DNA from 3 places in the Paenarthrobacter sp. R1 genome. Region 1 is predicted to be linked to each of the others. Evidence: riboswitches for the same ligand, from Rfam matches in the RefSeq annotation. Region 1 holds a riboswitch; each other region holds the start of a gene.

Region 1 (10,133 bases):
GGTCCCTCACCAAGGTCAAAAAACCAACTCCGTTCGTGAAGCGGCAACACCATGCCGCGGCCCGGTCTTCACCGCGCCTTCTGTTCACAACGGCCACCGGTGGGTAAATATTCCGCAAAGGTGCAAGACTAGAGCAGACTGCACCCCTTGAACACGACGTCAAACGACGCCTGTGGCCAATCATCCAGGAGGCAAGACATGTCTGTAATCCGTTTCCTCGCGCGACCCATGCTCGCATCAAGTTTCGTCATTACCGGGCTGGACAAACTGAAGAACGCGGATGACACTGCCAGGCAGTTATCGCCGGTACTTCGCCGGGCTTCCGAGTCCCTGCCTTTCCAGACAGACGAGAAAGTCCTGGCCCGCGTCATCGGTGGCGCGCAGTTGGGAGCAGGTGCCCTCCTCGGCCTGGGAAAAATGTCCCGTTTCGCTGCCACCGTGCTCGCTTTGACCTCGGCGCTAAACACCTACGTGGAGTGGCGCTCAGCGGATATCAGCACCAAGGAAGGCCGTAACGCACGCCGTGCCCAGCTGCTGAAGAACATTTCCCTGACCGGAGGCGTGCTGCTCGCTTCCGTGGACACTGCCGGACGCCCCAGCCTGGCATGGCGCGCCGAACACCTTGCCGCCGACGCAAAGAAAGTCACCGGGAAGCAGATCAAGCGCGCAGACAAAGCAGTACGCAAGGCCGTCGACCACGCAGTTGGAGCATAAGGAAGCATGACTGGTACCACCGCAGCAAACACCGGCACGGAAAGCGCCGCAGCACAATCCCTCTGGCCGGCGCCCTTTGCCAAGCAGCCGGTCGATGCCACGGTAACGGTACCGGGCTCCAAGTCCTTAACCAACAGGTTCCTGATCTTGGCGGCCCTGGCTGATGGGCCGTCAAGGTTGCGGGCTCCCCTGCACTCGCGGGACTCCGCCTTGATGGTCCAGGCCTTGCGCCACTTGGGAGCGACCGTCACCGAGGTGCCGGGCGACGGGGACTACGGTCCCGACCTCGAGATCAGCCCCATCAGTTCGACGGACACTCCCTCCGACACCTCCATCGACTGCGGCCTTGCCGGAACGGTCATGAGGTTTGTTCCCCCTGTGGCGGCCCTCCGCCGGGGAACTGCTGTCTTCGACGGCGACCCCCATGCCCGCAAGCGCCCCATGGGAACCATCATCGAGGCGCTCGTAGCCCTTGGGGTTCCGGTTCGCGCCGAAGGCGGCAGGACGCCGTCGGCCCTGCCTTTCGCGGTGGAAGGCACCGGCAAAGTCCGCGGCGGGCATCTCGTGATAGATGCCAGTGCCTCGTCGCAGTTCGTATCGGCGTTGTTGCTGGTGGGCGCGCGCTTCACCGAAGGCCTGCATCTTGAACATGTCGGCAAGCCGGTGCCAAGCCTCGACCACATCAGCATGACAGTATCCGTGCTCCGCAGCGTAGGGGTCAGCGTGGACGATTCGGTGCCCAACCATTGGCGCGTGGCTCCCGGCCCCATCCGTGCCTTCGACCAGCGCATCGAACAGGACCTGTCCAACGCCGGTCCCTTCCTGGCCGCCGCGCTGGCCACCCGCGGCACCGTCAGAATCCCCAACTGGCCCCTCCGGACAACCCAGGTGGGTGACCTCTGGCGCAGCATCCTCACCACCATGGGGGCAACCGTCACGCTGGAAGACGGCACGCTCACCGTCACGGGCGGTCCCGACATCAAGGGGGCGGACTTTGACGAGACCAGCGAACTGGCTCCCACCGTTGCCGCCCTGTGCGCTTTGGCCAGCGGACCCTCCCGCCTGACCGGGATCGCCCACCTCAGGGGCCACGAAACGGACCGGCTCGCCGCGTTGGTGAACGAGATCAACCGCCTCGGCGGGGACGCGGAAGAAACCGCGGACGGTCTCATCATCCGTCCGGCTGCCCTGCACGGCGGCGTCGTGCACAGCTATGCGGACCACCGCATGGCTACGGCGGGTGCCATCCTCGGGCTCGCCGTGGAAGGGGTGGAAGTGGAAGACATCGCCACGACTTCCAAAACGATGCCCGAATTCCCGCACATGTGGGCAGCCATGCTCGGGCAGGCTACCCACGATTCCGGCGAATTCCCACAGGCGGGCACAACCGGGGGCAACCGCTGACCATGGGCCGCGACGCACGCTCCTGGGACGAATCGGATGTCCGCATCCGTCCGAACAAGAAGGGTTCCAGGCCCCGCACCAAGGACCGTCCCAGCCACGACGACGCCGTGGTGGGACGAATCATCACGGTCGACCGCGGGCGCTACACGGCGATCGTGGGCGAGGACTCTGACAACGAACGCGTAGTCATTGCAGCCAGGGCCCGCGAACTCCGCCGCACGCCGGTGGTTCCGGGCGATTTCGTTGCCTTGGTGGGCGATGTCTCCGGCAGCCCCGATACCCTGGCGCGGCTGGTCCGCGTCGAAGAACGCCGGACCCTGTTGCGTCGCAGCGCCGATGACACGGACCCGATCGAGCGGGTAGTGGTGGCGAACGCCGACCAGCTGGTAGTGGTGGTGGCCGCGGCCAACCCGGAGCCGCGTACAGGTTTCATCGACCGCGCCTTGGTGGCAGCCTACGACGCCGGCATAGAGCCGCTGCTGCTCATCACCAAGGCGGACGTCAAGGATCCGGCGGAACTTCTTTCGAACTACCTCAGCCTGGACTTTCCGGTCATCATCAGCCGCACGGCGGATTCACAGGCATCCGGCATCGATGCCCGCTCGGACGACGGCTTGTCCGCCCGGCTCGACAGCGAAGCGGTGTCCCGCCTGCGGGACCACCTCGATGGAAAAGTGACCGTCATGCTGGGGCACTCCGGCGTCGGCAAGTCCACCATGGTCAATGCGCTGACGGGCGCGGAACGGGCAACCGGCGGAGTCAACGCCGTGACGGGCCGCGGCCGGCATACTTCATCGTCGGCCCTGGCCCTCAAGCTGGCCGACGCTCCTTCGGGCAGCTGGATCATCGATACTCCCGGCATCCGTTCCTTCGGATTGGCCCACGTTGACCCGGACCGGATCCTGCACTCCTTCCCGGACCTCGAGCCCGGTACCGAAGACTGCGAACGGGGCTGCAAACACGACGCCAACGCCGTCAACTGCGGACTGGACGCCTGGGTCAACGAAGGGCATGCCGGACCTTCCGGCACCGCAAGGCTGGCGTCCCTGCGCCGGCTCCTCGGAGCGGACCCACGCCTGGAGGCGAAGGAAACCAAGGAACTCGGCACCGTCAACTGAGACGGGAAAAGCACCACTTCCCGGGTGCAGGGATTGTTTCGCGATAGTTTGGTGGCATGACCCAACCCGTTTCCAGTTACAACGATGACCTGCGGCTGGCCCACGTCCTGGCCGATTCGGTGGACGCCCAGACCATGGACCGGTTCAAGGCCCTGGACCTGCAGATCGAAACCAAACCCGACCTGACGCCGGTCACCGATGCGGACAAGGCCGCCGAGGAAGCCATCCGCGGCCAGCTCTCGCGTTCGCGTCCCCGCGACGCCGTGCTGGGCGAAGAGTTCGGCAGCAGCGGCCATGGATCGCGGCGCTGGATCATCGACCCCATCGACGGGACGAAGAACTTTGTTCGAGGGGTGCCGGTGTGGGCGACCTTGATCGCCCTCGTTGACGAGGACGAGCCCGTGGTGGGTGTGGTCAGCGCGCCGGCACTCGGCAAACGCTGGTGGGCCGCCAAGGGCATGGGAGCCTACACAGGGCGGTCCCTCGCATCGGCCACCCGTTTGAAAGTCTCCAATGTCTCTTCGTTGGCGGACGCGTCACTGTCCTTCTCGAGCCTTTCGGGATGGAAGGAGCGCGGAAACCTGGACGAATTCCTTTCCCTCACTGACGACGTCTGGCGGACCCGCGCCTTCGGGGATTTCTGGTCCTACTGCCTGGTGGCCGAAGGTGCCGTGGACATCGCCTGCGAACCGGAACTAAACCTGTACGACATGGCTGCCTTGGTGCCGATCGTCACGGAGGCCGGCGGCAGGTTCACCTCGCTTGAGGGCGAAGACGGCCCCTTCGGCGGCAACGCGCTGGCCACCAATTCCATCCTCCACTCAGAGGTCCTGAAGCGTCTCAACCCGGAGATCGACGATCTCCTTTAGCGCGCTCCGGCAACAGCCGAACCGTAATGCTGCGAATAATCGACGGCGACAAACCCACTTCAGGGTGCCATCGCCGTCGATTATTCGAACAAAACGGGATTCGGCTCTCTCCGTAACAAACCGCTTAACAAACTCCTCCCGCTTTGAATCGTCCACGGAAGGTGTCCTAGTCTCTTCTACAGGTCACGAGTGCCAGCGCTAAACCCCGGTTTGCTGGCCGGCAACCCTCCATTCGCGGTGGGGTGCCCCGGGTGACGACCAGGCCGGTCCGGAACGGATACGGCAAGCGCGGATCCCTTGGAGGGGTCCTTCTTGAGTGAGGTCCCATGAGCACTGTTACGTTCGATTCCACCGTCCTGCCCGCTTTCGGAGATGACCACGCGGCCCACGAAGCCCTCGCAGCGCGACCGCTGGCCGCCGTCACAGGAGCAGAGCTGCAGGCTCCCCTGATCCAAGGGGGCCACGTCAGGTACGCAAACCTTGACTACGGAGCGTCGGCCCCGGCACTGACCATCGTCTCTGCCTACTTGAATGAAATCCTGCCCTATTACGCCAGTGTGCACCGTGGCGCCGGTTACGCATCCCAAATCAGCACGTCCGTCTATGAAAACTCGCGGAACATCGTGCGGGACTTCGTTGGCGGCCGGCCGGATGATTCAGTCATCTTCACCCGCAACACCACCGATTCGCTGAACCTCCTCGCCGGATGCCTCCCCCAGCTTGACGGCGCACCGGCCGGTGAAGTGCTGTACCTCGACATTGAGCACCACGCCAACCTGCTTCCCTGGCAGGGCGTACCGCACCGCAGCGTCATCGCCTCCCCCACGTTGTCTGCCACCATCGCCAACCTGCGCGATGAATTGAGCCAGGGCGGAATATCCCTGCTCGCTGTGACCGGCGCTTCCAACGTCACCGGCGAAATCCTGCCGATTGCAGAGCTCGCAGCGTTGGCGCATGAGTTCGACGCGCGGATCGTCGTCGATGCAGCCCAGCTCGCCCCGCACCGGCGCATCAACATTTCCGAGAGCGACGTGGACTACGTCGTCTTCTCGGGGCACAAGCTCTACGCGCCCTTCGGCGCAGGCGTCGTGGTCGGCCGTCCCGATTGGCTCGACGCCGGAACCCCACACCTTGCCGGCGGCGGCGCCGTTCGTGAAGCGCGCCTGGATTCGGTGAGCTGGGCAACTGGTCCGGCCCGGCACGAGGGCGGCTCCCCCAACGTCCTGGGGGCAGCCACCTTGGCGCGGGCTACCCAGGTGCTGGCCGGCTTGGACCAACAGGACTGGCACAACCATGAGGTGGCAATCCGATCCTTCCTGGTTGAGGGCTTGGAATCCATTGAAGGGGTCACCGTCCACCGGATCTTCAGTGATTCCACCGACACCATCGGCGTCGTCAACTTCTCCGTTGAAGGCTTCGACGCGGGACTGGTGGCGGCTTACCTGGCCGCCGAGCACGGCGTGGGCCTGCGCGATGGCCGTTTCTGCGCCCACCCGCTCCTGAAGCGCCTCGGCTTGCCGTCCGGTTCACTGCGCGCCAGCTTCGGCGTCGGCTCCCGGCTTGAGGACGCTGCCAGGCTGCTGGCCGGCATCCGGCAACTGAAGACCACCGGACTTGGCTGGGATTACGTCGTGGACGAGGGCCGTTGGGTCCCCTCAAACGATCACCGCAGCTACCCGGAGTGGGCGCCCAATACGCCCGGAACCGCCGGGGCCGCTCCCTGCACCGTGGACTAGGAGCCTTCCCGGCCTTGGCGCCACGTTGCTGCGGTAGATTCTTTGGGTATCCCTGACTACTGCCGCTGAAGGAGTCCCCCGCGTGTCCACGCGTTCAAGCAACGAATCCGGAGGATCACTGCCCTCCGGCCTCCCGGTTTCTTCCGGAGGTGCCGGACGCGCCGGACGCGCCGGCGGCCCAAAGCTGCACGCGCACCGACGTCGGGAACTGGGGCAGAGCTTCCAGGACGGCGGCGAACATTATGATCGGGTCCGCCCCGGGTACCCGGCGGATTCCGTCGATTGGCTGCTGCCCCCGAACGCACGGACCGCGGCCGATATTGGCGCAGGGACAGGCAAATTCACAGCACTGCTGCTCGACCGGGGCCTGCAGGTCAGCGCCGTCGACCCTTCCGCGGACATGCTGGACCAGCTGCGGAAGAACTGCCCGCAGGCGCACGCCGTTGAAGGTACTGCCGAAGTGACGGGACTGGCGGACTCAGTTTTCGACGTCGTCAGTGTCGCCCAGGCCTGGCACTGGTGCGATCCGCTCAAGGCAAGTACCGAGATTGCCCGGATCCTCCGTCCGCACGGAACGCTCGGCCTCATCTGGAACCAACTGGACACCTCCGTGGCCTGGGTTCATCGCCTTTCACGCATCATGCATGCCGGTGATGTCCATAAGCCGGGGTTCCGGCCAGTGGTGGGCCCGGAGTTCGAGAACCTCGAAAGCCACGTCACCAGCTGGCAGGACGCAGTGTCCCCCGAGGACATCATGGAACTGACCAAGTCCCGCAGCTACTACCTGCGCGCCAATCAGGCCACCCGGGAGAAAGTGATGGGCAACCTGGAGTGGTACCTCTACGAGCACTTGCACCATGCCCGCGGCGAGCTCCTCGCCTTGCCGTACGTGACGCACACCTGGCGGGCCCGCAAGGCCTGAGCCGGCGGCCACGGTAGGCTTGGAACGTGAAGACCAGCACGCCCTCCTCCTCGATCGAGGACTACGTCAAGGTCATCTACTCCTACACGGAGTGGCAGGACAAGCCGATCACTTCCTCGCAACTTGCCCAGCGGTTGGGGGTTGCCAACTCGTCGGTGTCCGAGATGGTCCGCAAGCTCAAGGACCAGGGCCTGGTAGACCACCAGCCTTACAGCGCCATTCGGTTGACCCCTGAAGGCATGCGGCTGGCACTGTCCATGGTGCGCCGGCACCGGCTGATTGAGACGTACCTCGTTGAAGAACTGGGCTATAGCTGGGACGAGGTCCACGATGAAGCCGAGATGCTGGAGCATGCCGTCTCCGACACCTTCATCGAAAGGATGTCCGCGAAGCTCGGCCATCCCGTGCGGGACCCGCATGGTGACCCGATCCCCGCGTCGGACGGATCGGTGGAGTTGCCGCATGCCTACCGCCTGATCGAACTCGACGAGGGCCATTCCGGCCGTATCACCCGCATCAGCGATGAGAATCCCGATTTGCTGCGCTACTTGGCCGCCGAGGACATTTCCCTGGATGCCCGCGTGGAAGTGGTGGGGCGCAAGCCCTTCGGAGGGGCCTTGGTGGTCCGCGTGGGCAGCGGGTCCGCCCGGCGCGAATTCGACCTTGCCGACGAAGTAACCTCAGCACTCTGGGTCCAGAGCACAGAAACCCACGAAGGCTGTGTCCTCACGCGCTGACTCAAGCGGGCACCTGGCGGTCAGCCTGGCTGGTGGGCCGTGCCGCCGTCGTCGGCCGCTTTTCCGCCTTCGCTGCCAGAAGCATCCGCCGGCTGTCCCCCCGCAGGAGGTACTTCGTTCCGGATTCCGACGGCGGAGGCCAGGCCACCCAGGAAGAACAGTCCCGCTGTGACCCAGAGAGCGGCATAGAGGCCCTCCCTGGTGAAAGCGGGACCGACGATGAGACCTGCGAAGGCAATACAAATGAGGCCGGCTATGCGGGCCACTGCGTTGTTGACGGCAGATCCTATGCCTGCCTCCTCCGTTGGCACAGCACCGAGAATGGCTGCGGTGAGCGGTGCAACCAAGGTGGCGAGCCCCACGCCGAACACCACTTGGCCGGGGAAGACCTGCGTCCAATAATCCAACGGTTCCTGGATGGATAGCGACATGAGGAACCCGGCACCGCACAGCAAAGGGCCCGCCGTCATGAACCACCGGGGCCCGTGCTTACCGGCCAGTCCGCCGAAGTACGAGGCAGCCAGCATAAGGATCACGGTTCCGGGCAGCAGGGCGATCCCCGCCGTCGTGGCACCCATGCCGCCCACCTGCTGAAGGTAAATGCCCAGGACGAAGAATCCCTGGGAAATGGCACCGTAGATGGCCAGCGTGGCCAGGTTGCCCCAGCCGACATTCCGGATGCCAAACAGCCGCAGCGGCAGCATGGGTTCTGCGGTCCTGTTCTCATGGAGCAGGAAAAGCACCAAGGCGAGGACGCCCACCACCAACGGCAGCCAAACCTGCGGGGCCGACCACCCCAGGCGACCCTGCTCAATGAAGGCAAAGACCGGGCCGCCAAGCCCCACCATCGCCAGGGCAGCTCCGGTGTAGTCGATCTTCTTGCTCTTGTCCCTTGCGGCATCGGAACTTCGCAGCCGCACCAGCATCGGCCAGATCACCGCGGCGGGAATGACGTTGATGAAGAAGATGACACGCCAGGACAGCAGGTCAACGGAGACGCCCCCGATCAAAGGCGCAACGATCGCCGCCGCACTCGTCCAACCGGACCATTGGCCAATGGCCTTGGATTGGGCCGGACCGGAGAACACCGTCACGATCATCGCCAGGGAACTTGGTACCAGGAGCGCGCCGGCAATCCCCTGCAGGGCGCGGGAGATCACCAGCATTTCCCCGTTCCATGCCAAGCCGCACAGAACCGAGGTGACTGCGAAGCCGGTCAGTCCCCATTCGAGGATCCTCGCCCGGCCAAAATGGTCCGACAGCGAACCGGCAACAAGGATGAGGGAACCCAAGGTCAGCAGATAGGCATCCACCACCCATTGTTGGATCACCAGGCCGCCGCCCAATTCGCGCCCGATCGCCGGCAGCGCGAGATTGACCACAAAGCCATCCAGGATGGCGATGAAAGATGCCACGATCGCCACCACCAAGACCCGCCGCTGCAAGGGTGTGCTGGGTGGCAGGGCCGCTTCAGCCGTCATGTGCACAGCCTACGCTTGCCGTATCGTTGAGTGGTGATCAGCAGACGTGATGCCGCTTTGGCCCTTGATATCTCCATGGAAATGGCCCAGCGCCACGGCATCCCGCCCCGGCTGTCGGAATCGGACCTTCGAGATCTCCAGGACAACCCGCCGCCATGGTTGGTGCAGTCCCGCGCAAACCGTACCGGCAAACGTCCGGTGTGGGTGCACCTGGACTGCGCGGTCTGCAACTATTCCGAGGCAGTCAGGCCCAAGAAATGGTGGCCGGAGTTCTCATTCGTCTACTGCGGGCATCACCGCAGCAGGGAGCTGCCCGAGTTGTTCGCCGGGGACGTACGAACCGAGTATGAGGGTATCGGCAGCCGCTTCGTGGGCGTCGTGGACGTCCGCGCCGAAGACCAATAACCTCTTCCGGTCGTCCTGGCATCTGACCGGGAAGCCAAGGCCGCCTCAGCCCATTTCCGACGGAACCGCAACCAGCCCCACCAGTTTTCCCTCCCGCAGAACCGTCAAGGGGAACGGCTGACCGATCGCCTCCTCGAAGAGAAGCTTCTGCAGGCTCTCGGCACTGGAAACGGCCCGTCCTTGGGCTTGGAGAACCACATCCCCCGGCTGCAACCCGGACAACTCGGCCGGGGAACCGGCGATCACTTCCACGACGCGCAGCCCTTCCTTCTGGCCCGTGCGCACCACCGCGCTCGCGTCGAGCGGTATGGGTGTGCTCACCAGCCCCAGATAGGCCCGGTGGACGCGACCATCCTTGAGAAGTGATGAGATGATCCGCTGGGTTGTCCTATTAATGGGAACCGCCAGGCCAAGTCCCAGCCCGGCAACGGCGGTATTGATGCCCACAATGCGTCCCTTGGTGTCAGCCAGCGCTCCCCCGGAGTTCCCGGGGTTCAGTGCTGCGTCGGTTTGGATCACATCTTCGATCACCCGCCTGTGCTCCCCTGCACGCACTGGAATGGACCTTCCGAGCCCGCTGACAACACCCGCCGTCACGGAGCCGGACAGCCCCAAGGGATTACCGACGGCGATGACCAACTGGCCCACCCGCAGGAATTCCGCGTTCCCCAACACAGCGGGAGGCGGGGTTCTGCCCAGTCCCCGAACCACGGCGAGGTCGGACAACAGATCGGCACCCACCAGTTG
Region 2 (10,133 bases), 1.5 Mb from region 1:
TTGATCAGCAAGGCCACCCAGAGGACAAGGGAACCGGCCAGGAAATTGACGAGCGTGGCCGCGATGGGGGTGCCGTAGTGGACGGTGGCGGTCCCGTTCATGGCCTGTTGGAAGCTCATGAGGAAACCCGCCACCAAAGGCAGGATGACCGGCAGCACCAAAGCGCCGACGTCGGCCGTTCCACCAAAGCGCGGGGACACGGCCCAGGCGACCGCGGCCACGGTGAGGACGCTTCCCAGGACCCGTACGCCCGTGATCGACCGCTTGCCGCCGGGAGCGATGCCCATGCGGTCCACCAGCAGGCCGCTGAGGGTCTGTCCGGTAACGGTGGCAACGGTGAACAGCGCGACGCCCAGCAAGCCGACCGTGAAGGATTGCGCAAAAACGAAAAAGGCGCCGACGGCCCCGGCCATGACGTAGTACGGCGGGAAGCTGCGGTTGCGGACGGCCGGGAGAATACTCTGCAGCCCCGACCTGCCTTTGGGCGTAGCGAGCGAGATAGCCGCAATCACCACCAGGCCTGTGGTGAAGCTCACCACAGAAGCGGTAATGCCGTCCTCGAGCTTGACGGCGAGCGCCCCGTTAATGCGGCCTTGGAGCGGCAGGACCAGGCCTGTCACCAGGGCAAGCGGCAGCCCGAGGGCAAGCGGAAAGGCGGGACGGTGGGAAGGATTCGGCACTGTCACCACACTACTTCAGGCATTATTGCTCTATGAGCAATCCCGAAATCGAAGAGATTCCCATCCGCGACGACATGATCCGCCTGGGCCAACTGTTGAAGCTTGCCAACCTGGTGGAGGACGGGGTCGAGGCGACGGAGCTCATCAAGAACGGACTGGTCAAGGTCAACAACGACATCGAAGAACGCCGCGGCCGCCAACTCCATCCCGGCGACACCGTCACAGTGAACGGCCAGACGGTCAGGATCGCCGGCCGTTCCTAGCCAAGTACCTTGTGGGTGAGGAATTCGCCCACGTGGCCGATTTCCTGCTGGTTGATGCCGTGCCACATTCCCGTGTAAAGCACCTTGGTGAGGTCCACATGCTTGCGGACCCAGCCCATGGTGTATTCGATCTTGTCCGGAGTGATCACCGGATCCTGCTGGTCGCGTCCCCAGAACATCGGCACCGAGCCGTCCAGTTCGTCGTCGCGGAAGTCCGCGTCAGCTCCGGCGTCGATCACGAAGCCTGAAAGCCCGACGACGGCAGCGAAGTCGGCGGGCCGGTACCGGAGCATGGTGGTTGCCATGGCCATGCCCATGGAGAACCCCAGCAACGTCACGGACGAGTGGTTCGCCTTGACGGTGTCCAACCATTCGAGGGCGTACTCTGCCGCCAGCTTCACGGCGTCCAGGGAGTAGTCGATCGAGGCAGTCAGCGGGAACCACGTGAACCCGGGGCCCATGGGCATGGGAGCCCGCAGGGAGGCCACGACGAAGTCGGCGGGCAGCAGGCCGGCGAGGCTGAAGAGATCGTCCTCGTTGGAGCCGTATCCATGAAGCAGGACCAGAAGGGGCTTGCCGGCCCGTTCGGCTTCGTCATGGGACCACAGGACAACGGGTGCGGGAAAAGCTACGGCTTCAGTCATGGGTCCATTCTTGCAGTTACCCGCGGGTAACAACTTACGGTCGCGTAGGTTCGCATGTACGGGGCAGGATATGAATCGTGAGTGAGAGCAATTCGTTGGTGACGCCCGGAGGAACTGTCCAAAAGCATCCCTGGAGCCGGTACGTGGCGCTGGGAGATTCGTTTACCGAAGGCATCGGAGATCCTGAACCCGGGAGCCCGGGCGGGTTCCGCGGCTGGGCCGATCGCGTGGCCGAGGAACTCGGGCGAGGGCATGCCGATTTCGCCTACGCCAACCTCGCCATCCGCGGGCGCCTGCTGCAGCAGATCGTGGACGAACAGGTGGGGCCGTGCCTGGAACTCAAGCCGGATCTGGTGTCCATTTCGGCTGGCGGCAACGATCTCATCCGCCCCGGCGGGGACCCCGATCTGCTGGCCACCAAGCTCGATGCCGCCGTCCAGGAGCTCAGCTCGGGCGGCGCCACCGTGGTGCTGTTCAATGGCCCTGACACGGCGTCCTCGGTGCTTGGCCGGATCCGCGGCAAGGTAGCCATCTACAACGAGAACCTGCGAACCGTCGCCGCCCGGCACGACGCAGTGGTCGCCGACATGTGGTCCCTGCGGCAACTCGCTGATCCGCAGATGTGGGACGTGGACCGGCTGCATTTCTCGCCGTTGGGCCACCACACCATCGCCACCATGGTGCTGGAGGCACTGAACGTGCCGCACACCCTGGAACCGATGGCACCCAAACCGCTCCCGCCGCGCACGTGGCGCGAAGCCAGGTCCTCGGACCTCGTGTGGGCCCGCGAGTACTTCGTTCCGTGGGTCATCCGCAGGTTGCGGCACCAGTCTTCCGGGGACGGCATCACGCCAAAGCGCCCGACGCCGGGTCCCGTTTCAGGTGCTAACTGACCATGAGGATACTCACAAAACTCATAAGCCTCACCAGGAGCGCCAAACTCACAAAACTCACAACGACTCATAAGCTTGATACATGATCGAGAATCCATTCAGGCCCTCAGCAGGAGCAACTCCTCCGGAAATCATTGGACGGTCAGGCCTGCTTGATGAGTTCAAATACGGTTTGCGGCTTGGTTCCGGGGCACCGGGACTGCTCACGATCTTCACCGGAGCCCGCGGGATCGGCAAGACGGTGATGCTCGGGGAGGTCCATGACGCCGCCCGCCAAGAAGGCTGGGCAGTCATCGCGGAGACTGCAACGGAAGGCTTCATGGGTCGCGTCGGCGAGGAAATGCTCAGCCTGACCCAGGAACTTGGCAGCGGTCCGCAGAACCGGCGGATCACCGCCATCGGCGCCGCAGGATTCAGCATCACCACCCAGTTGGCACCCGAACGCCAAGTAGCATGGCGCAAGCTCGGCGAAGAACTTCTCCACATCCTCGACAACAAACACACCGGCCTGATCATCACGGTGGATGAAATCCACGCCGCCGACCGCAACGAACTCGCTCAATTGGCGGCCAGCGTCCAGCACTTCATCCAGGACCGGATGCCGATCGGCCTGGTATTCGCCGGACTGCCTGCAGCCGTATCCGACCTGCTCAATGAAGGCGTTGCCACGTTCCTGCGCCGGGCCGACAAAATCGACCTCCATGCGGCGGGCATCCGCGACGTTGAACGGTCTTTCGCCTCCATCTTCGCCACCGCCGGCTTCCGTGTCCCGCCCCACCTGGTCCAAAAGGCAGCCGAGTCGACCGGTGGCTACCCCTTCTTGATCCAGCTCGTCGGCTACTTCCTCTGGCGCGAAGCGGAAAATAACAACGGCACGCTGACAGATGCCGAGGCGGACCGCGCGGTACAGGCCGCCCACAGGCGCAATGCCCGCACGGTCATCGAAGCCGCACTCTCAACCGTGTCGGCAAAGGACCTCCAGTTCCTTCGCGCAATGGCGCAGGATGACGGTCCTTCGATCGCCGGAGACCTTGGAGAGAGGCTGAAGGCAAAGACCAATCTAGTCGCCAACTATCGCTCGCGCCTGCTCGCCGCCGGCCTGGTGGAACCTGCCGGCCACGGGAAGATCGATTTCGCGATACCGGGCCTTCGACAGTATTTGCGCAATCTGAACACAGACTAGTCATCTCACGGTACTAGTGCGCCGAGCCCGATCCCGTAGGCTGCCAAAACAAGTCATCGGTGTAGGCTCGTATCAAGGGCCTGGGCTTCGTATACATCTTGATGGGATCATTTTTCGCGTTCGGAGCTCTCTGGACCCTACTCACGTCGGCAAAGTAGTTCTCTTTTTGGTTTGTCTGGCGCTCCCCAACCTGGAGGTTTGATGGTTGGGCTGCCGCGGCGGCGAAGCCCTGACGCGACGGGGCTAAGCTGGGATAGGACCTAGGAGGGCTCCACTGTGAACAATCTGATCTTCTGGATCATCGTCTGCTCATGGGTGATTCCAGTTGGAATCCGCATGTACAACCGGTCCAAGGCGCGCCGAATCCATAACGACGGCTTCCGTGGCTACCCGCCGCAGAACCTTCCCGGGCCAGGCTACCCGCCGCACAACTACCCCGGCCAGGCCTATCCGCCGCAGAACTACCCCGGGTATCCGACGGGACCCGCCGACATCCGCCCGGCTGATGCAACGCCGCCGGAGGTACCGCCGTCGGGCGCTTCACCACAGGTGCCGCCCCCGGCAAGTGGAGGCTCTGCGCCGCAGGGCTACCGGGCGCGGAAGCTCGCAGAGCTGGACGCGAAGTTCAGCAACGGCGAGATCGCCATGGAGGACTACATGAAGCAGCGCGGCGAGATCATGAACGGCTGAAGTCTTCGGCAAAGAAGGCTGCGCCCAGCTGGCCCGCGAGCTGGCCGATCTCCGTGAGGAAGCCGTCGTGCCCGATGGGGGCTTCGATGATGTGGACCGGGACGTCGCCCGGCAAGGCTTCGGCGAGTTCGTGCGACTGTGCCGGGAAGTAGAGCCGGTCGGAGTTCACGGCCGCCACAAAAAACTGTGCCGTGGCCCGGGACAACGCTTCCTTGAGCGGGCCGCGTCCCCGCCTGACGTCGTGGGACATCAGGGCCTCGGTGATCGCGATGTAGCTGTTGGCATCGAAGCGGCGCACCAGCTTGGTGCCCTGGTGGTCCAAGTAACTCTCCACCTGGTAGCGCCCCCGCTCCCCCAGCACGGCGGCGGTCAGCGGTTTCTCCTGCGGCTGCGCTTCCCGGCCGAAGCGGAGGTCCAGCTCCAGCGCGGAACGATACGTGATGTGGGCAATCCGCCGCGCCAAGGCAAGGCCGGTTTCAGGTGCCGGGCCATGGTAGTAGTCACCGTTGTTGAAGTTCGGATCCTGGCGGATTGCGAGCGTCTGTGCCTGCGCAAACGCGATCTGCTCCGCGGTGCTGTAGGCACCTACGGAAATCACGGCGCAGCGCTCCACCCTGTTCGGGAAGGTCACTGCCCATTCCAAGGCGCGCGCCCCGCCCATCGAGCCGCCCAGCACTGCATGCCACTGCCGGATCCCCAAGGCGTCGGCGAGCCGGGCTTCGGCCACTGTGCTGTCGCGCAGGGTCACCAGTGGGAAACGGGAGCCCCAGGGCTTGCCGTCCGGGGCTTGCGACGACGGCCCTGTGCTGCCGTAGCAGCCGCCCACGATGTTGATGGAAATGACAAAGAACCTGTTGGTGTCGATCGTTGCGCCCGGGCCAACGAGCTGCTCCCACCAGCCTTCCTCGTCCGAGGCGCCGCGTGCAACATGCGTACTACCCGTCAGGGCGTGCTCCACGAGGACGGCGTTTGAGGCGTCGGCATTGAGCTTGCCCCAGGTCTCATAGGCCAGGACAACGTCCGGGAGAAACCCGCCGGCTTCCAGCTCCAGGGAACCCACGCGGGCGTATTTGACGGTTCCGTCCTGTTCTTCCGACGTGGGAAGGGATGTGGCAGTAATGGTCATTCCTTTGACACCTAAACCTCGCGCTTGCCCGCCGCCGTTATTGCGGCAGGCCAGGTCCTCACCCGGGGCACCCCACCGCGGAGGAGGGTTGCCGGCCAGCAAGCCGGGGCTGATCGCTGGCACTCATGACCTAACACCTAGAGTTTAGGAAGAGAACGGCCGTTCTGGCGAAGAATGTGACAGCAGTATGACGGTTCAGGGCGTTTTAGTTCACGAACGCGCACGTGACGGGGCCGCCCGGCGAAGAATCCTCAATCCGGGCGGCCCGCCGCGACGCACGTCAGGCGGGTTCAGGCACCCTTTGCCGCGCGGAATCCGGCCTCGAGGTCGGCAATGATGTCATCGATGTGCTCGATTCCCACGGACAGGCGGACGAGGCCCGGGTTTACTCCGGCAACGGCCTGCTGTTCCGCGGTCAGCTGGCTGTGGGTGGTCGACGCCGGGTGGATGACCAGGGAACGGACATCACCGATGTTTGCCACATGGGAGTGCAGTTCCAAGGCATCGACGAAGCGCTTGCCGGCTTCGACGCCACCCTTGATGGTAAAAGCAACAACGGCCCCCGTGCCACGGGGACCGTACTTGCGGCCACGGTCGTACCAGGGGCTGGACGGCAGGCCCGCATAGGCGACCGCTTCGACGTCGTCACGGGCTTCAAGCCATTCGGCCACCTTGGTGGCGTTGGCCACGTGACGCTCCACCCGCAGGCTCAAGGTTTCCAGGCCTTGGGCAATAAGGAAGGCGTTGAACGGCGATACTGCGGAACCAAGGTCGCGCAGCAACTGGACGCGGGCCTTCAGGATGTAGGAAAGGTTGGCGCCGAGGGCGCCGTCCTTGCCGAGGTCGCGGGCGTAGACCAGGCCGTTGTAGCTGGGGTCGGGAGTGTTGAAGTTCGGGAAGCGCTCCGGGTCCTGGCTGAAGTCGAAGTTTCCGGAATCCACGATCACCCCGGCAATGGCAGCACCATGGCCACCCAGGTACTTGGTGGCCGAGTGGACCACAATGTCCGCACCCCACTCGATGGGACGGATCAGGTAGGGCGTGGAAAGCGTGTTGTCCACGATCAGCGGGACACCCGCTTCATGGGCAACCGCGGCGACGCCTTCGATGTCCAGCACGTCCTGGCGGGGGTTGGATACAACTTCGCCGAAGAACAGCTTGGTGTTGGGCTGCACGGCGTTGCGCCACTGCTCCAGGTTGTCCGGATCCTCGACGAAGGTCACGGAAATACCGAACTTCTTCAGGGTGTGCGCCAGGAGGTTGTAGGTTCCGCCGTACAGGCTGGGGCTGGCCACCACGTGGTCACCGGCCTCGGCGATGTTCAGGATCGCGAAGGTCTCCGCCGCCTGGCCCGAGCTGAGCAGCAGGGCCCCGAGCCCGCCCTCAAGGCTGGCAATGCGCTGTTCCACTGCGTCCTGGGTGGGGTTGCCAATGCGGGTGTAGATGGGAGCCAGTTCCGCCAGCGCAAACCGGTTGGCGGCACTCTCCGCACTGGGGAACACGAAGGAAGTGGTCTGGTAAATCGGCAGCGAGCGTGCACCGGTTGCAGCATCCGGCTCCTGGCCTGCGTGGATCTGGCGGGTTTCGAAAGACCATCCCTGGGACATGACGTGGCTCCTCTTCGTAGCGCATGGGTTTAGTAACGGGGAGTGCTTGGAACTGCGGCCAGTCTAGGAAGCCGGCACGGAATTACCCACCTTTATGACGAAGACAGTATTTTTCGGTCTTTCCGCGACGGGACAGGGCCGGGGACGGTGCCCGGCCTCAGGGCACGCCGTAACATCCCATCTTAGTTAGGCAAGACTTAGCTGAGACCCGAATCACAAAGTGCCAAGATGAAGCCATGCGCATGGATCACGTCTCTTACGCTTGTGAAAAAGATGGCCTCCTGGCCACTACCGAACGAATTTCCGCAGCACTGGGAGTGGACGCAGTCCGGGGCGGAGTGCACCCCCGCTTCGGCACCCGGAACATGATCATTCCCCTCGCGGACAGCAAATACCTTGAAGTCGTGGAGGTCCTGGACCACCCCGCTTCGGATAAGGCACCCTTTGGCCAGGCAGTCCGGGCACGCTCGGCAGCCGGCGGTGGATGGATGGGCTGGTGCGTCGCCGTTGACGACCTTGCCCCGTTCGAAGCACGCCTCGGCCGCTCCGCAGTACCGGGCAACCGCAAGTTCCCGGACGGCCGCGAACTCGTGTGGCAGCAGATCGGCATCCTCGGCTTGATCGCCGACCCGCAGGTGCCGTACATGCTCAAGTGGGAAGGCGACCCCTCCCTGCACCCGTCCAAGGTCTACGAGAGCGACGTCAAGATGTCCAGCCTCACCATCGCCGGTTCCGCAGAGCGCGTGACCGAGTGGTTGGGTGAACCCGTGGAGAAGCCGCTCGAGGACGTCGCCGTCCAGTGGATGGCACCGCACGGAACCCCCGGCATCATGTCCGTCACTTTCGAAACCGCCGCAGGAGCCGTCACCATCTGACGCTGTTCCACACAATACTTCGGCCGCCATCAGCGGGTGCCAATGACGTCACCCACCGATGGCGGCCGAATACCTTTAAGGGGCGGGTCCGGGCCTCCATGCCCACAGGCCTCCCGGCCCTACGCCTACCCGGTCAGCCCAGCCCCACGGCCTTCCCAAAGAGGCTGAAGCCGACGAATGCCACGATGTCCAGCAGCGCGTGGGCTATCACCAGCGGCATCACGCGCTTGGTCTTGGTATAAAGCCACGCGAACACCAAGCCCATGACCACGTTGCCGATGAACGGACCGAACCCTTGGTAGAGGTGGTAGCTGCCCCGCAGCAACGCGCTGACCACGATTGCCGCGGCTGTGCTCCACCCGAACTTGCCGAAACGGTCCAGCAGGTAGCCCACCACAATGACTTCTTCGACGATCCCGTGGCGGATGGCGGAGAGCACCAGCACAGGCACGGTCCACCAGTACGTGTCCAAGCCGCTGGGTATGATCGCCGTGGTGATGCCCAGCGCCCGGCCTGCGGCATACAGGCCAAGGGACGGAATCCCGATGGCCGCTGCCAGGCCGAGGCCTTGCAGCGCATCCTTGCCTGGCCGGGCGAAGTTGAAGCCAAGACGGGCAAATGCTGATCCTCCCGAGGCTTGGAGGGACAGGAAGTAGAAAACCAGGACCACCGGCACCAGGGCGAACAGGATGTCCAGCAATTGGTAGGTGAGGTCGAAGTACTCGCGCGTGCTTTGGGACCTGTTGAGCGTCGAGGTTGCCTCCGACAACGGCGCCCTGGTCATCTTGTCCAGGAGCTGGACCACCGAATACACGGCAGACTGGCCCAGCGAAAGACCCAGGACAATGAGTACTTCGGCGCGCAGGCGGCGTCGTGAGGCTAGGAGCATGTTCCTATCTTGCCTTCAGATCCTGTTGCTTCCCCGGGAGCTGTCAGTCCGCAACGTGCGTGGCGGCGACGATGACCTCGGTCCCCTTGGCTTCAAACGCCGCGCGGTCTGCGGGCTTGATCCCGGAGTCCGTAATGAGGTGCCGGAACTCATAGCCGGCCATCGCGGCAAAGGCCCTGTGCCCCACCTTGGAGGAGTCAGCGAGCACGTAGGACTCCGTGGCCCTCCCCGCCATGACCGTATTCACCATGGCTTCGCCCTCATCGGTGATGGTGGGTCCCAGCTCCGGGTCCACTCCGTTGACGCCGATGAACGCGATGTCCAAGGCCACTTTCTGCATGATGACATCCGTGTAAGGTCCCACGAGTTCATAAGAACGCGGATTGAGGATCCCGCCGGTCACCATGATCTTGATGTGGGGCCGCACTGCCAGTTGCGCGGCGATGTTGATGGCGTTGGTGACCACCGTGAGGGTGGGCCGGTTGGAGGGGGCGTTGAGGTCCTCCCTGGTGGAGAGGATCTGGGCCAAGGCCGTGTTGGTTGTTCCCCCGCTGAGCCCGATGACGGCGCCGGGTCCGATCAGCTCGGAGGCCGCCTGGGCGATCGCCTGCTTGGCCTCGGCGTGGTCGTCACGGTTGTAACGGCCCGGAAGGTCATAGGCAACAGAGCCCGTGGTCGCCCCGCCCCTGGTCCGGCTCAGCAGGCGCTGCTTGGCCAGGCTGTCCAGGTCCCGTCGCGCCGTTGCCGGCGACACCCCGAGCCGGGTCACGATGTCCTCGACCTCGATCCGGCCGGACTCGGCCAGGAGGTCCAGGATGGCGGTCAACCGGTCGGTGCGGGTCATGACTAGCCTTTCACGGTCCGGCTATTTCGCCTTGGCGAACAGCGTGAGCATACGAGCAGATTCCAACACCAAGGCGTCCCGCCCTGCCTTGATGTACTTTCGGGAATCCACCACTGCTGGGTTGGCATCGAGGTACTCACGGACGGCGCGGGTAAAGAACCCGTTCAAATGTGTGGATACGTTGATCTTAGTCATACCAGCGGCAATAGCCGCTACGAGCGTCCCGTCTGTGACGCCGGAGGAGCCATGCAATACCAAAGGCTTCCCGACGGCGGACTTCAGTTTGGTGATCAGGTCCAGGTCAAGGACGGCGCGGCGTTCGGTCATGGCATGTGAGGAGCCCACCGCCACGGCCAAGGCGTCGACGCCGGTCGCGGCCACGAACGCTTCGGCTTCGGCGGGGTCGGTGCGGACCCCCGGGGCGTGCGCGCCGTCCTTG
Region 3 (10,133 bases), 1.0 Mb from region 1:
CCGCCACCACCCACTTTGAGACGGCGGAGGCCCAACACGCCGGGAAAACCCGGCCTAGCGGCGCCTAGTGAGCCCAAAGAGGGTCGTGGAGGTACGCCTGGACAGCTACTTCTTGGCCACCCGGACCGGATGCTCGCTCAGTATGGACAGCCTGTTGAAGGCATTGATGCCGATTGCTGCCATGCAAATCACGCTGATCTGCTCGTCCGAATAGTGCTCCCGGGCTTCAGCGAAGAGCTCGGCGCTGGGCCTGGAGGTGCTCATTCGGGTGATCTGCTCGGCAATCTTCATGGCCAGGACCTCTGCGGCCTCGAACAGCCCCACTTCCCTGTAGACGGCAACCAGGGACAACCGCTGCTCCGTCTCTCCGTACTTCAAGGCCCGCCGTTGATGAAGGTCCAGGCAAAACGCGCATCCGTTGATTTGCGAACACAGGTAGTTGATGAGTTCCAAGGTCTTCCGCGGAATCCCCACCCGGTCGGCTTCATCCACTAACTGCTGCGAGTAGTGCGTCAACGTGGCGTAGAGGTCCGGCTGTTGCTTGTCCAGATAGCCGGCGAGGCGCGGCGTTGTCTCCTGTTCGGGCATGCTTGGAGCCTAGCGCAACGGGACGTGATAGAGCGCCGCCCAAAACCCGGCGGGACGTGATAGAGGGATCACTCGCCGGGGACGATGTCCACCGCGAGGCGGATGTGGTTCTCAGCCAGCCACTGCGGGTTGAAGGCTTTGCTGAGGTAGTTCGTGCCGGCGTCGGGGGCTATCGCCACCACCACCGAACCATGGGGCGCCGCCCTGGCCACCCGCAAGGCCGCTGCCACAGTGAGTCCCGACGACGGCCCCAAGGACAGGCCCTCTTCGTCAAGAAGCCGGTGCACCACTGTGTAGACCTCGTCGTTGGGGATGCGGAGGAATCGGTCAACGATCGAGCGGTCGAAGATCTTGGGCCACTCCGCGGCCGGCCATGAGTTCCCCACGCCATCCACCAGGATTTCGCCGGGATGGCCACCGCTGTAGGCGGAGCCGTAGGGATCGGCGCCCACCACTTCTACGTGCCCGCCCGGCCGCTCCTTCGCCACCCGTTCCTTCAAGTACCGCCCGTTGCCGCTGATGGTCCCGCCAGTGCCGATGCCCGCCACGAAGTGGGTTACGGCGCCCCCGGTCTGTTCCCAGATTTCCGGTCCCGTGGTCCGGTAATGCGCCAGGGGGTTGGCCGGGTTGTCGAACTGCATGGGACGCCAAGCTCCGGGGGTCCCCTCCACAACGCGTGCAGCCACGGCCCGGGCGTTCTCCGGGGATTCGGACGGCGCACTCCAATCGGTCAGGATCACCCGCGCACCGTAGCTGTGCAAGGCGGCGAGTTTTTCCGAGGAAATGGTGTCGCCGGTGACCACCACCACCGGATGCCCGGTGAGCCGCCCGATCAGCGCGAGGCCGATCCCCGTATTGCCCGACGTACTCTCCACGATGGTGGCCCCGGGCTTCAACTCGCCGGACCGTTCGGCTGCCCGGACCATGCTCAAGGCCGTCCGGTCCTTGATGGATCCGCCGGGATTCTCCGACTCAAGCTTAATGTGGATGCTGCTGCCCAACCCGCGGCCCAGGGCTTCGAGCTTCACCAGCGGGGTGTTCCCTACCCTCTCCAGCACGGAGGCGTCCAACGCATCGGGAGGGACCGTTGCAGCATGCGCGCCGTGCTTCCGATGTGCCGTCGTCACCATTCGTTTCCACCTTGCCGGAGTCCGTCAACAACAATCCGAAGCTCCCGCCGCGCGTGCTCCACCAGTTCCGGGGCGGACGGCCGGTCTGCAAGGACGTCGGCAAGGCGGCCAACGACGGCGGCGGTCCCCTTGCCCAGCGGCTGCGCAGCTCCCGCTTCGAGCAGCAGATAGGACGCCGTCAGGGCCTCAATGGCGAGCAGCTTCTCCACGGCGTCCACGGATTTCACCAGTTGCTGCAGGGCGAGCGGCGCGAGGGTTGAATGGTCTTCGACGTCGGCGGACAAGGTGGGTGCGCCAAGGGTGGCCGGCGCTGCCAGGAATTTCAGTTCGGCGAGGAGCCCGGCCGCCGAGTACCACAGCAGCCCCGGCAACTCTTCCTGCACCAGGCCGGACCCGGCCGCGGCGGCAAGATGCTTCGCCCGGATGGCACGCTGCGGCGGGTAGAGCTTGGCGATCCTGCGTTCACTCGGAATGCCCACGTGGGCGAGCGCCAAGCGCAAGCCCTCGAAGGCCAACGCCAGCTGCATCGGCTGGAAGTTGCCCCCGGAGACCATCTGCCCCGATTCGAGGTCCACCAGCGGATTGTCACCCCTGCCGTTCAATTCCACGTCCAACGCTGCCGCCAACTGCCCCACCGAGGCCCTGAACGCCCCGTGCGTCTGAGGCGCAGCCCTGAAGGACAGGGGGTCCTGCACGGAAACTTCCGGCCGTACATCTTCCAGCCACCCGCCGCTCAACAGGCGGCGGACGGCGGCGGCCGATTCCCGTTGGCCGTCCACGGCCTTGGCCGATTGGATAGCCGGCGAGAAGGGGCTGAGGTCGCCGCCGCCGTCGTACCTTGCGATGGTTTCCAGGGAGAGGGCGAGCGCGACGTCCGCAAGCCGGGCCACATGCCGCAACCTCAGCAAGGCGAGGGTGCCGGCACCTACCGAATAGGCATTGGCGCTGACGAGGGCCAAGGCCTCACCGGCGTGGAGCGTGAGGGGCTGAAGTCCGGCGTCCGCGAGGGCCTTGGCGCCGGGCACCAGGACGCCGGACGCGTCAAGCGCTTCTCCCTCACCGATCGCGACGGCGGCGACGGCGGCCAGTTGGGTGAGGTCGGAAGAGCCCACCGAACCTTCGGCCGGGATGGCGGGGTGGACGCCACGGTTCAGGAGGTCGGCGTAGAAGCGGGCTGTTTCGGGCCGGACGCCGGAGCCGCCGCGACTGAATCCGACCAGGCGGGCGAGGATCACGGCACGTGCTTCGGCGCGGCTCAGGTAGGGTCCCACCCCGCTGTTGTGGTACCTGACCACCTGCACTTGGTAGGCAAGGATGGAGCCTTCCTCAACAGCGGTATCGCGGCCGGACCCCAGGAGGGTGTTGAGGCCGTAAACCCGCTCGCCGGAGGCCGCCACGTGCTCCACGACTTCCCGTGAACGGCCGATCAAAGTCAGGGCATCATGGTTGAGTTTCACGTGGCAGGAGTCGTCCGCCGCCGCCATGGCGATGCTTTCTGCATGCACTGGCGCCGTCCCGATCAGCAGCACCTTCGACTCCGGAAACATGGTCAGAAATCCAGGAGATTCTGCCGGAAACCGCCGTTGCCATAGCTTTTCCTCAGCAGGCCGCGGCGACGAAGTTCGGGAGTCAGTTTGTCCAGGACCCCATGCACCGTCACCGGATCGACGAACCCGGAAAACAGGAAGCCGTCACCGCCCACGGCCTCGCCCGTCTCCTCTAGGTAGTCGGCGATCTCTCCGGCGGTCCCGATGATCGAATCACCGGCGCCGCCGCTGCGGGCCTGCAGGATCTGCCGCAGCGTGGACCCGGGAGGAGCAGCTTTGGCGAAGTGTTCCAGCGTTCCTTGGTTACTGTTGGTGCTCAGCTCGGGGAGGGGCTGATCGAGGTCGAATTGCTTGAAGTCGATCACCGAAAGGTAGGAGATCGAGTTGAGCTGGCTGTCGATGTCGCGCTGGGTCAGTTCCTTGCGCCGTGCCCGCAGTTCCTCCCCCTCCGCAGCAGACCCCACCACGGTGGGCTTGAGGACAAAAAGTACCTTGACGTCGTCGGGATTCCGCCCGGCATTGGCGGCTTCGGCACGGATGGAATCGCGGTAGGCCTTCATCCCGTCTACCCCGCGGGCCAGGGCGATGGCGACGTCGGCGTGGCCGCCCGCGAACGCTTTGCCCCTCGGCGATGCGCCGGCCTGAACCAACACCGGTTCCTCGGGAAGGGGTGCCGTATTCAGCGGACCCCGGACCTTGAAAAACTGCCCGTCGTGGTTGATGGGATGGACTTTGGTGTGGTCCGCAAACCGGCCTGCCTCCACGTCCTCCAGCACGGCGTCCGGTTCCCAGCTCCGCCAAAGCCGCCGGACGACGTCGACGAATTCCTCCGCCTTCTCGTAACGCAGGTCGTGCTCGATCTGCTGGTCCAGTCCGTAATTCTGCGCGGCGAGGTCGCTGCCGGAGGTCACCACGTTCCAGCCGAGTTGGCCCTCGGAGAAATGCTGCAGGGTGGCAAGGAGCCTGGCCGCGGTGAAAGGCGGGTAGAAGGACGCGCTGATGGTGGGCACAATGCCGAGGTGTTCCGTCGCGGACAGCAGGTACGGCACCAGGGCCAAGGGATCGTGCTTCGGAGCGAAGGACGCGTGCGCGAGCGACACTTCCGCGGTGCCGCCGTACGTGTCCGGGACGGTGAGTGAATCTTCGATGATGAACAGGTCCAGCCCCGACCGTTCAAAAGCCCTGACCGCCTCCTGGTAGAGCGCAGGCTTCTTCCAGTCATAGCCAAGGCTGTAGCCGGGAGTCCCCCAGCCCTGGACACCGAATCCATGGCCCACGAACCATCCGAAATGCAGCATGGGCTTGAGTGTAGAACTGCTCTGTCCGTTCACCGCGACCTGATTTCATGCGAAGTTACAGGGGGTCGTATTGCGTCAATTATGCTCCCGTGACGTCTTAAATGGTCCAGTCCCGGCGGCCGGTCCGGTTACGCAACATGACGACGGCGGGACACCCGCCACATGCGTCGCAACGGCCGCGGATGTTATTTTCTTCTTGAGTAATGAGTACCAGCGCCAAGCCCTGACTTGCTGGTCGGCAACCCTCTCCCGCGGCGGGGTGCCTCAGGTGACTACTCGGCGTATTCGACACTTCGAACTGCAAGCGTGACTGAGGAGCACATTAATGCCTGAACCCATCGAAGAGAGACTTTCCTACCGTTTGATCACGGGCCCGGACACCCGGGACTTCTGCGAACGGATCAGCAACGCCCTCGCTGAAGGCTACGTCCTGCATGGCAGCCCGTCGGCCACCTTCAACGGAACGGACGTCATCGTGGCACAGGCAGTGGTGTTGCCTGCCGCCGTCGCCAGCGCGGATGCCGCCGTGGCCAATGCCGTGGATGAGCTGGAGAACTACGAGGACGAGGCAGCATTCGAGGGCCACGCATGAGCTACGCCGGAGACCTGACCCCGCAGGATGCCTGGGCGAAGCTGCAGGACGGTGCCATCCTGGTGGACGTCCGCACCGAGGGCGAGTGGGCCCACATCGGCATCCCCGACACCAAGGCCACGGAAAACGATCCCCTGTTCATCCAGTGGAACCTTGCAGGCGGCGTCCCGAACTCCCGCTTCATCGAAGACCTGCAGCAACAGGCACCCGAGGGAGACGGCGTTGAGCTTGTGTTCCTTTGCCGGTCCGGCCAGCGCTCCATTGCTGCGGCCATCGCCGCAACCCAGGCAGGTTTCACCGCCTACAACGTCCTCGAAGGCTTCGAAGGTGAACCGGACCGTTACGGCGAACGGACCGTCAACGGCTGGAAAAACCGCGGCCTGCCAACCAACCTTGGAAACGAATAAGAAGTGACTTTCAACCCTGACGCCGCCGGCTGGAATCCAGACACCCAAGCCGTTCGCGGTGGCCTTGACCGCACCAATTTCCAGGAAACGGCGGAGCCCGTCTTCCTCAACTCCGGCTTTGTCTACGAGTCGGCGGCAGCTGCCGAGCGCGCCTTCACCGGGGAAGACGAACGCTTCGTCTACTCCCGCTACGGCAACCCCTCCGTTGCCACCTTCCAGGAGCGGCTGCGTCTCCTTGAAGGCACCGAAGCCTGCTTCGCGACGGCGTCGGGCATGTCCGCAGTCTTCACCGCCCTTGGTGCCTTGCTGGGCGCCGGCGACCGGGTGGTTGCCGCCCGCTCGCTCTTTGGCTCCTGCTTCGTGATCCTCAACGAGATCCTGCCGCGGTGGGGCGTGGAGACCGTGTTCGTAGACGGCCCCGACCTGGACCAGTGGCGCGCTGCCCTCTCCGAGCCCACCACCGCGGTGTTCTTCGAGTCCCCCTCCAACCCGATGCAGGAGATCGTGGACATCGCAGCCGTCAGCGAGCTCGCGCACGCCGCCGGGGCAACAGTGGTGGTGGACAACGTCTTTGCCACTCCCCTGCTCCAGCGCTGCGGCGAGCTCGGCGCCGACGTCATTGTGTACTCCGGCACGAAGCACATCGACGGCCAAGGCCGCGTACTGGGCGGCGCGATCCTGGGCACCAAGGAGTTCATCGAAGGCCCGGTCAAGCAACTCATGCGGCACACCGGGCCGTCATTGTCCGCGTTCAACGCGTGGGTGCTGACCAAGGGCCTGGAGACCATGGGCCTGCGGGTGAACCACAGTTCCGCCTCTGCGCTGAAGATTGCCGAATGGCTGGAAGATCAGCCTGCGATCAACTGGGTCAAATACCCCTTGCTCACATCCCACCCGCAGTATGAGCTGGCCGCCAAGCAGATGAAGGCCGGCGGTACCGTGTTGACGTTCGAGCTTTCGCCGTCGTCCGGCCGCTCCGCCAAGGAAGCCGCGTTCGCTTTGCTCGACGGGTTGCGGGTCATCGACATCTCCAACAACCTGGGCGACTCGAAGTCGCTCATTACCCACCCGGCTACCACCACCCACAGGGCCATGGGACCCGAAGGCCGTGCAGCCATCGGGCTCTCCGACGGCGTGGTCCGGTTGTCCGTTGGGCTCGAGGACGTCAACGACCTCATCCTGGATCTGGAGAAGGCCCTCAAACAGGTCTAATCTCATGCCATGAGGCATCCATACCGCCGCGCGGGGGCTGTCATTGTTGCGGGTTCGGTCGTGTGGCTGGCGGGAATATCTCCGGTGCCCCGCGTCTATACCACCCACGATCCGGCCGAGCGTTTGAGGCTGCTTCTGCGGGGTGAGCGGGGATGGGTGACCGGCCACCACGTGGCCGCAGCCGGGACCGCGGCCGTGCCGATTGGATTCGCCGCCTTGGCACGGGCCATGCCTGACGCCAAGGCCAAGCACTGGGTAGAGGCCTCGGCTGCGGCGCTCCTGGCCGGAGCTCCGCTGTTTGTGTACAGCCTGTCCCGGAGGGCGTCGGACCTTGAACGGTTTGCGTATCGTCGCGGCTCGAATGTTCCGTTCCTGGGCTACTCATGGCTGCACATCGCCGGCCTGGCCGCCCTCGGCACCGGCTTGCTGCGATCGCCGGCAGAGCGCTGGGTGGGGCTGACGGCCAGCAGTGCTGCGGTACTTTTCGCCGGCATCCTGCTCAAGGCCAAGGACATTCCGCCGTTCGTCTTCTACGTTACGGAGGCGACTGTGGGAGGGTACCTGATGGTGTGGGATCCGGAGCCTCCCGCGGGCGACCCCGCGGTTGGTTGAGTTCCCGCAGTGCTGAGTTCCCGCGGTTGGCTGAGGTCCCGTAGTGCGGAGTTCCTAGGCCCGGCGGACGCGTGCCAGCACGGGATCGGGATCCTTGATGGCACCTCCCGGTGTGCCGGAGACGGTGACTTTGACGGCATGCCCCACCACGGCACCCAACGCCTCTACACTGGGCGGACTCCCTGCGGGGCTTTGGCCATCCCGTTGGCGGCTGTTGAAGCGTGCCGCAGCTTCCCGTTGCTGATGGGCGCCGTTTCCGCGCTTCAGGATGTCCGCTAAGCCTGCTTTCACCAGTTCCAGTTCGCCCTGCTCGGCCAACACGGGGGTCAAGTACTCCATCAACGCCCACACCACGCTTGTGGCCGGTTCGGGACGGAATTCGCCAAAGTCAAGAAGGTCACCGCGCAAACCCATGTTGCTGGCTTGGAAACTGGCCATGCGCAACAACGCCGTCGGCACCGAGGCGGGTTCAACGCCGTCGAGCATCTCCCGGGTGGCCGTCTCCACCAAAGCCCGCACCAGCACGGCAATCAAGGCCGCATCCTCCGAACGCAGGCAGACGTCGGCAACCCGGACCTCCACTGTGGGGTGGTCCCGGGAGAGGCGGGCGTCAAAGTAGATCATGCCCTCATCCAGCAGCACGCCCGTCTCCAACAGCCGCTTGACCATACGCCGATAGGAGGTCAGGGAACCGAACACAGCGGACGGCCCGGACGTTGGCCAGCGGTTCCAGGCCTGGGTCCGGTAGCTGTCAAAGCCGGTGGCCTGTCCGCGCCAGTAGGGAGAATTGGCGCTGATGGCGGTCAGGACAGCGAGCTTGTCCCGGATGTGGTCCAGGACTACGACGCCTTCCTCAGGCGATTCCAACGAGGTGTGCACGTGGAAGCCGCACGTCAGCTGTTCGTACGCCGTGAGTCCAAAACGCTCCAGCATCTCCGCGTACCTGGGGTTGGGCGTCGTGTGCGGGGTGGAAGCGAGGGGCGAAGTGGCAAGTGCGGCTACGCGGGCCCCGTGCTTGCGGGCGGCCTGGTCTGCCAAGGCCCGGCCCCGCCTGATCTGATGCAGCAATTCGTCGTAGCTATGGCAGGGCCGGGTCTGGGTCTCGATCTGTTCCAGCTTTAGTTCGTGGCTGAGCCCTGAACCGTCGCCCTCGGAAGTCCCGTCCTGTTGCCCTCTTCCGCTGATCAACGCATCCGCGAGGGCCAGAGGTTGACCCGTCACGGGATCGACGATGAGCAGCTCCTCCTCCACCCCGAAAGTACGCATGCTCCATTTTGCGCCCCACGATAGCCGCGGCCGCAAACCCCGCCGCCACCTGGTCCGTCAATTTTGCTGGATCATTCGTACCGGACCGTAGGCGAAGCCCCGAAAATGGCGGGGTCCCGAGGGCCAAGGCCGGAGTGATCCAGCAAATTTCTCGTCGGGCTATCCACATAAGGCCCCCGCCCACTCCTGGCGGGGCGTCGATCGTGGCTTGCTGGCCCTATGGATGCGCTTGAATTCCTCACATCGGTGGGCGGAGTCGCCAAGATCGGGCTGCTCCGGGCCAACGGGTACACCCCCGCCGATATCCGCAAGCTCGCAGGTGCCTATCAGCCCAGGCATGGTCTGTGGGCCATACCGTCGGCTGACCCTGCTGTCCTTAAGGCGGTTTCCAACAACGGCTACCTGACATGTGCCAGCGCAGCCCTCAGGTACGGTCTCTGGCTCAAGACCACACCGGCAAAGCTTCACTTAGCCACCAGGCACGGCAGAGGGCACGGCTTCGTGCGGCACGGCGGTCTCCGCTTCGGTCCGGAGGCCAGTCTTCCCCTTGCCTCCGTGGAAGTACGCCCCGGAGCAGATCTGGAACTCGCCGGAGCACGTCATGGCGGAAATCCGGGGCTTCCTGGCCAGGGGAAGACCCCGCCATTTGGGTGGACGAGCAGAAATTTGCTGGATCATTCGCACCTGACCGCAGGCGAAGCCCCGGAATGGCAGGGTCCCCGAGGGCCGAGGCCGGAATGATCCAGCAAATTTGAGGGACCGGCCTAGTCCTGGAAGTACTCCACCTTGGCGCCGATGGTGTTCAGCCGCTCGGCGAGGTCCTCATAGCCACGTTCAATGACATAGATGTTGCGGAGCTCCGACGTTCCGCGGGCGGCAAGCATCGCAAGGAGCAGGCACGCCGCCGGACGGAGGGCCGGAGGGCAGCCAATCTCGGCGGCACGCCACTTGGTGGGGCCGTTGACGTAGATCCGGTGCGGATCCAGGAGCTGGACCTGGGCGCCGAGCTTGTTGAGCTCGGTCAGGTAGATGGCGCGGTTCTCGTAGACCCAGTCGTGGATCATGGTCTGGCCCTCTGCATTGCCGGCGATCACGGCGAAGAAGGGCAGGTTGTCGATGTTCAGCCCCGGGAACGGCATGGGGTGGATCTTGTCCTGCGGGGCGCGGAGCTCGGATGGCTTGGTGGTGACGTCCACCAAACGGGTACGTCCGTTGCGTGCCTTGTATTCGCCGGAAATCTCCAGCTCCTGGCCCATCTGCTGCAAGGTGGCCAACTCGATCTCCATGAACTCGATGGGCACCCTCCGGATGGTCACCTCGGAGTTGGTGACGATGCCGGCAGTGATAAGGGACATCGCCTCGATGGGGTCCTCGGAGGGGAAGTACTCGATGTCCACGTCGATGCTGGACCGGCCGGTGATGCGCAGCGTGGTGGTGCCAATGCCTTCGATCCCCACGCCCAGGCCCTGCAGGTAGAAGCA

What was found. Region 1 has a riboswitch for S-adenosylmethionine ahead of QN084_RS03090 (aminotransferase class V-fold PLP-dependent enzyme). Riboswitches for the same ligand answer to the same signal wherever they lie in the genome.
Region 2: it holds a riboswitch for S-adenosylmethionine, as region 1 does, so the genes downstream of both, metX (homoserine O-acetyltransferase MetX) here and QN084_RS03090 (aminotransferase class V-fold PLP-dependent enzyme) in region 1, are expected to answer to the same signal.
Region 3: it holds a riboswitch for S-adenosylmethionine, as region 1 does, so the genes downstream of both, QN084_RS08040 (DUF1737 domain-containing protein) here and QN084_RS03090 (aminotransferase class V-fold PLP-dependent enzyme) in region 1, are expected to answer to the same signal.

Annotation. Positions count from the first base shown of each region.
Region 1 is NZ_CP127115.1:625,703-635,835, forward strand. Features, by position in the region: gene QN084_RS03065 (sigma-70 family RNA polymerase sigma factor) at 1-19, opposite strand, end outside; gene QN084_RS03070 (DoxX family membrane protein) at 199-714, shown strand; gene aroA (3-phosphoshikimate 1-carboxyvinyltransferase) at 721-2,118, shown strand; gene rsgA (ribosome small subunit-dependent GTPase A) at 2,121-3,236, shown strand; gene hisN (histidinol-phosphatase) at 3,293-4,105, shown strand; SAM riboswitch class IV at 4,287-4,400, shown strand; gene QN084_RS03090 (aminotransferase class V-fold PLP-dependent enzyme) at 4,432-5,841, shown strand; gene QN084_RS03095 (class I SAM-dependent methyltransferase) at 5,960-6,763, shown strand; gene QN084_RS03100 (metal-dependent transcriptional regulator) at 6,790-7,500, shown strand; gene QN084_RS03105 (MFS transporter) at 7,521-8,987, opposite strand; gene QN084_RS03110 (hypothetical protein) at 9,057-9,386, shown strand; gene QN084_RS03115 (S1C family serine protease) at 9,432-10,133, opposite strand, start outside.
Region 2 is NZ_CP127115.1:3,901,580-3,911,712, reverse strand. Features, by position in the region: gene QN084_RS18650 (DMT family transporter) at 1-689, opposite strand, end outside; gene QN084_RS18645 (RNA-binding S4 domain-containing protein) at 713-943, shown strand; gene QN084_RS18640 (alpha/beta hydrolase) at 940-1,587, opposite strand; gene QN084_RS18635 (SGNH/GDSL hydrolase family protein) at 1,665-2,480, shown strand; gene QN084_RS18630 (ATP-binding protein) at 2,563-3,663, shown strand; gene QN084_RS18625 (hypothetical protein) at 3,940-4,353, shown strand; gene metX (homoserine O-acetyltransferase MetX) at 4,340-5,479, opposite strand; SAM riboswitch class IV at 5,495-5,610, opposite strand; gene QN084_RS18615 (bifunctional o-acetylhomoserine/o-acetylserine sulfhydrylase) at 5,770-7,086, opposite strand; gene QN084_RS18610 (VOC family protein) at 7,323-7,961, shown strand; gene QN084_RS18605 (CPBP family intramembrane glutamic endopeptidase) at 8,095-8,850, opposite strand; gene QN084_RS18600 (DeoR/GlpR family DNA-binding transcription regulator) at 8,894-9,694, opposite strand; gene QN084_RS18595 (class II fructose-bisphosphate aldolase) at 9,716-10,133, opposite strand, start outside.
Region 3 is NZ_CP127115.1:1,649,745-1,659,877, forward strand. Features, by position in the region: gene QN084_RS08020 (carboxymuconolactone decarboxylase family protein) at 106-588, opposite strand; gene QN084_RS08025 (PLP-dependent cysteine synthase family protein) at 657-1,718, opposite strand; gene QN084_RS08030 (aromatic amino acid ammonia-lyase) at 1,712-3,265, opposite strand; gene QN084_RS08035 (NtaA/DmoA family FMN-dependent monooxygenase) at 3,268-4,596, opposite strand; SAM riboswitch class IV at 4,763-4,876, shown strand; gene QN084_RS08040 (DUF1737 domain-containing protein) at 4,889-5,155, shown strand; gene QN084_RS08045 (rhodanese-like domain-containing protein) at 5,152-5,562, shown strand; gene QN084_RS08050 (O-succinylhomoserine sulfhydrylase) at 5,566-6,774, shown strand; gene QN084_RS08055 (hypothetical protein) at 6,784-7,386, shown strand; gene QN084_RS08060 (glutamate--cysteine ligase 2) at 7,441-8,652, opposite strand; gene QN084_RS08065 (hypothetical protein) at 8,872-9,393, shown strand; gene QN084_RS08070 (UDP-N-acetylglucosamine 1-carboxyvinyltransferase) at 9,417-10,133, opposite strand, start outside.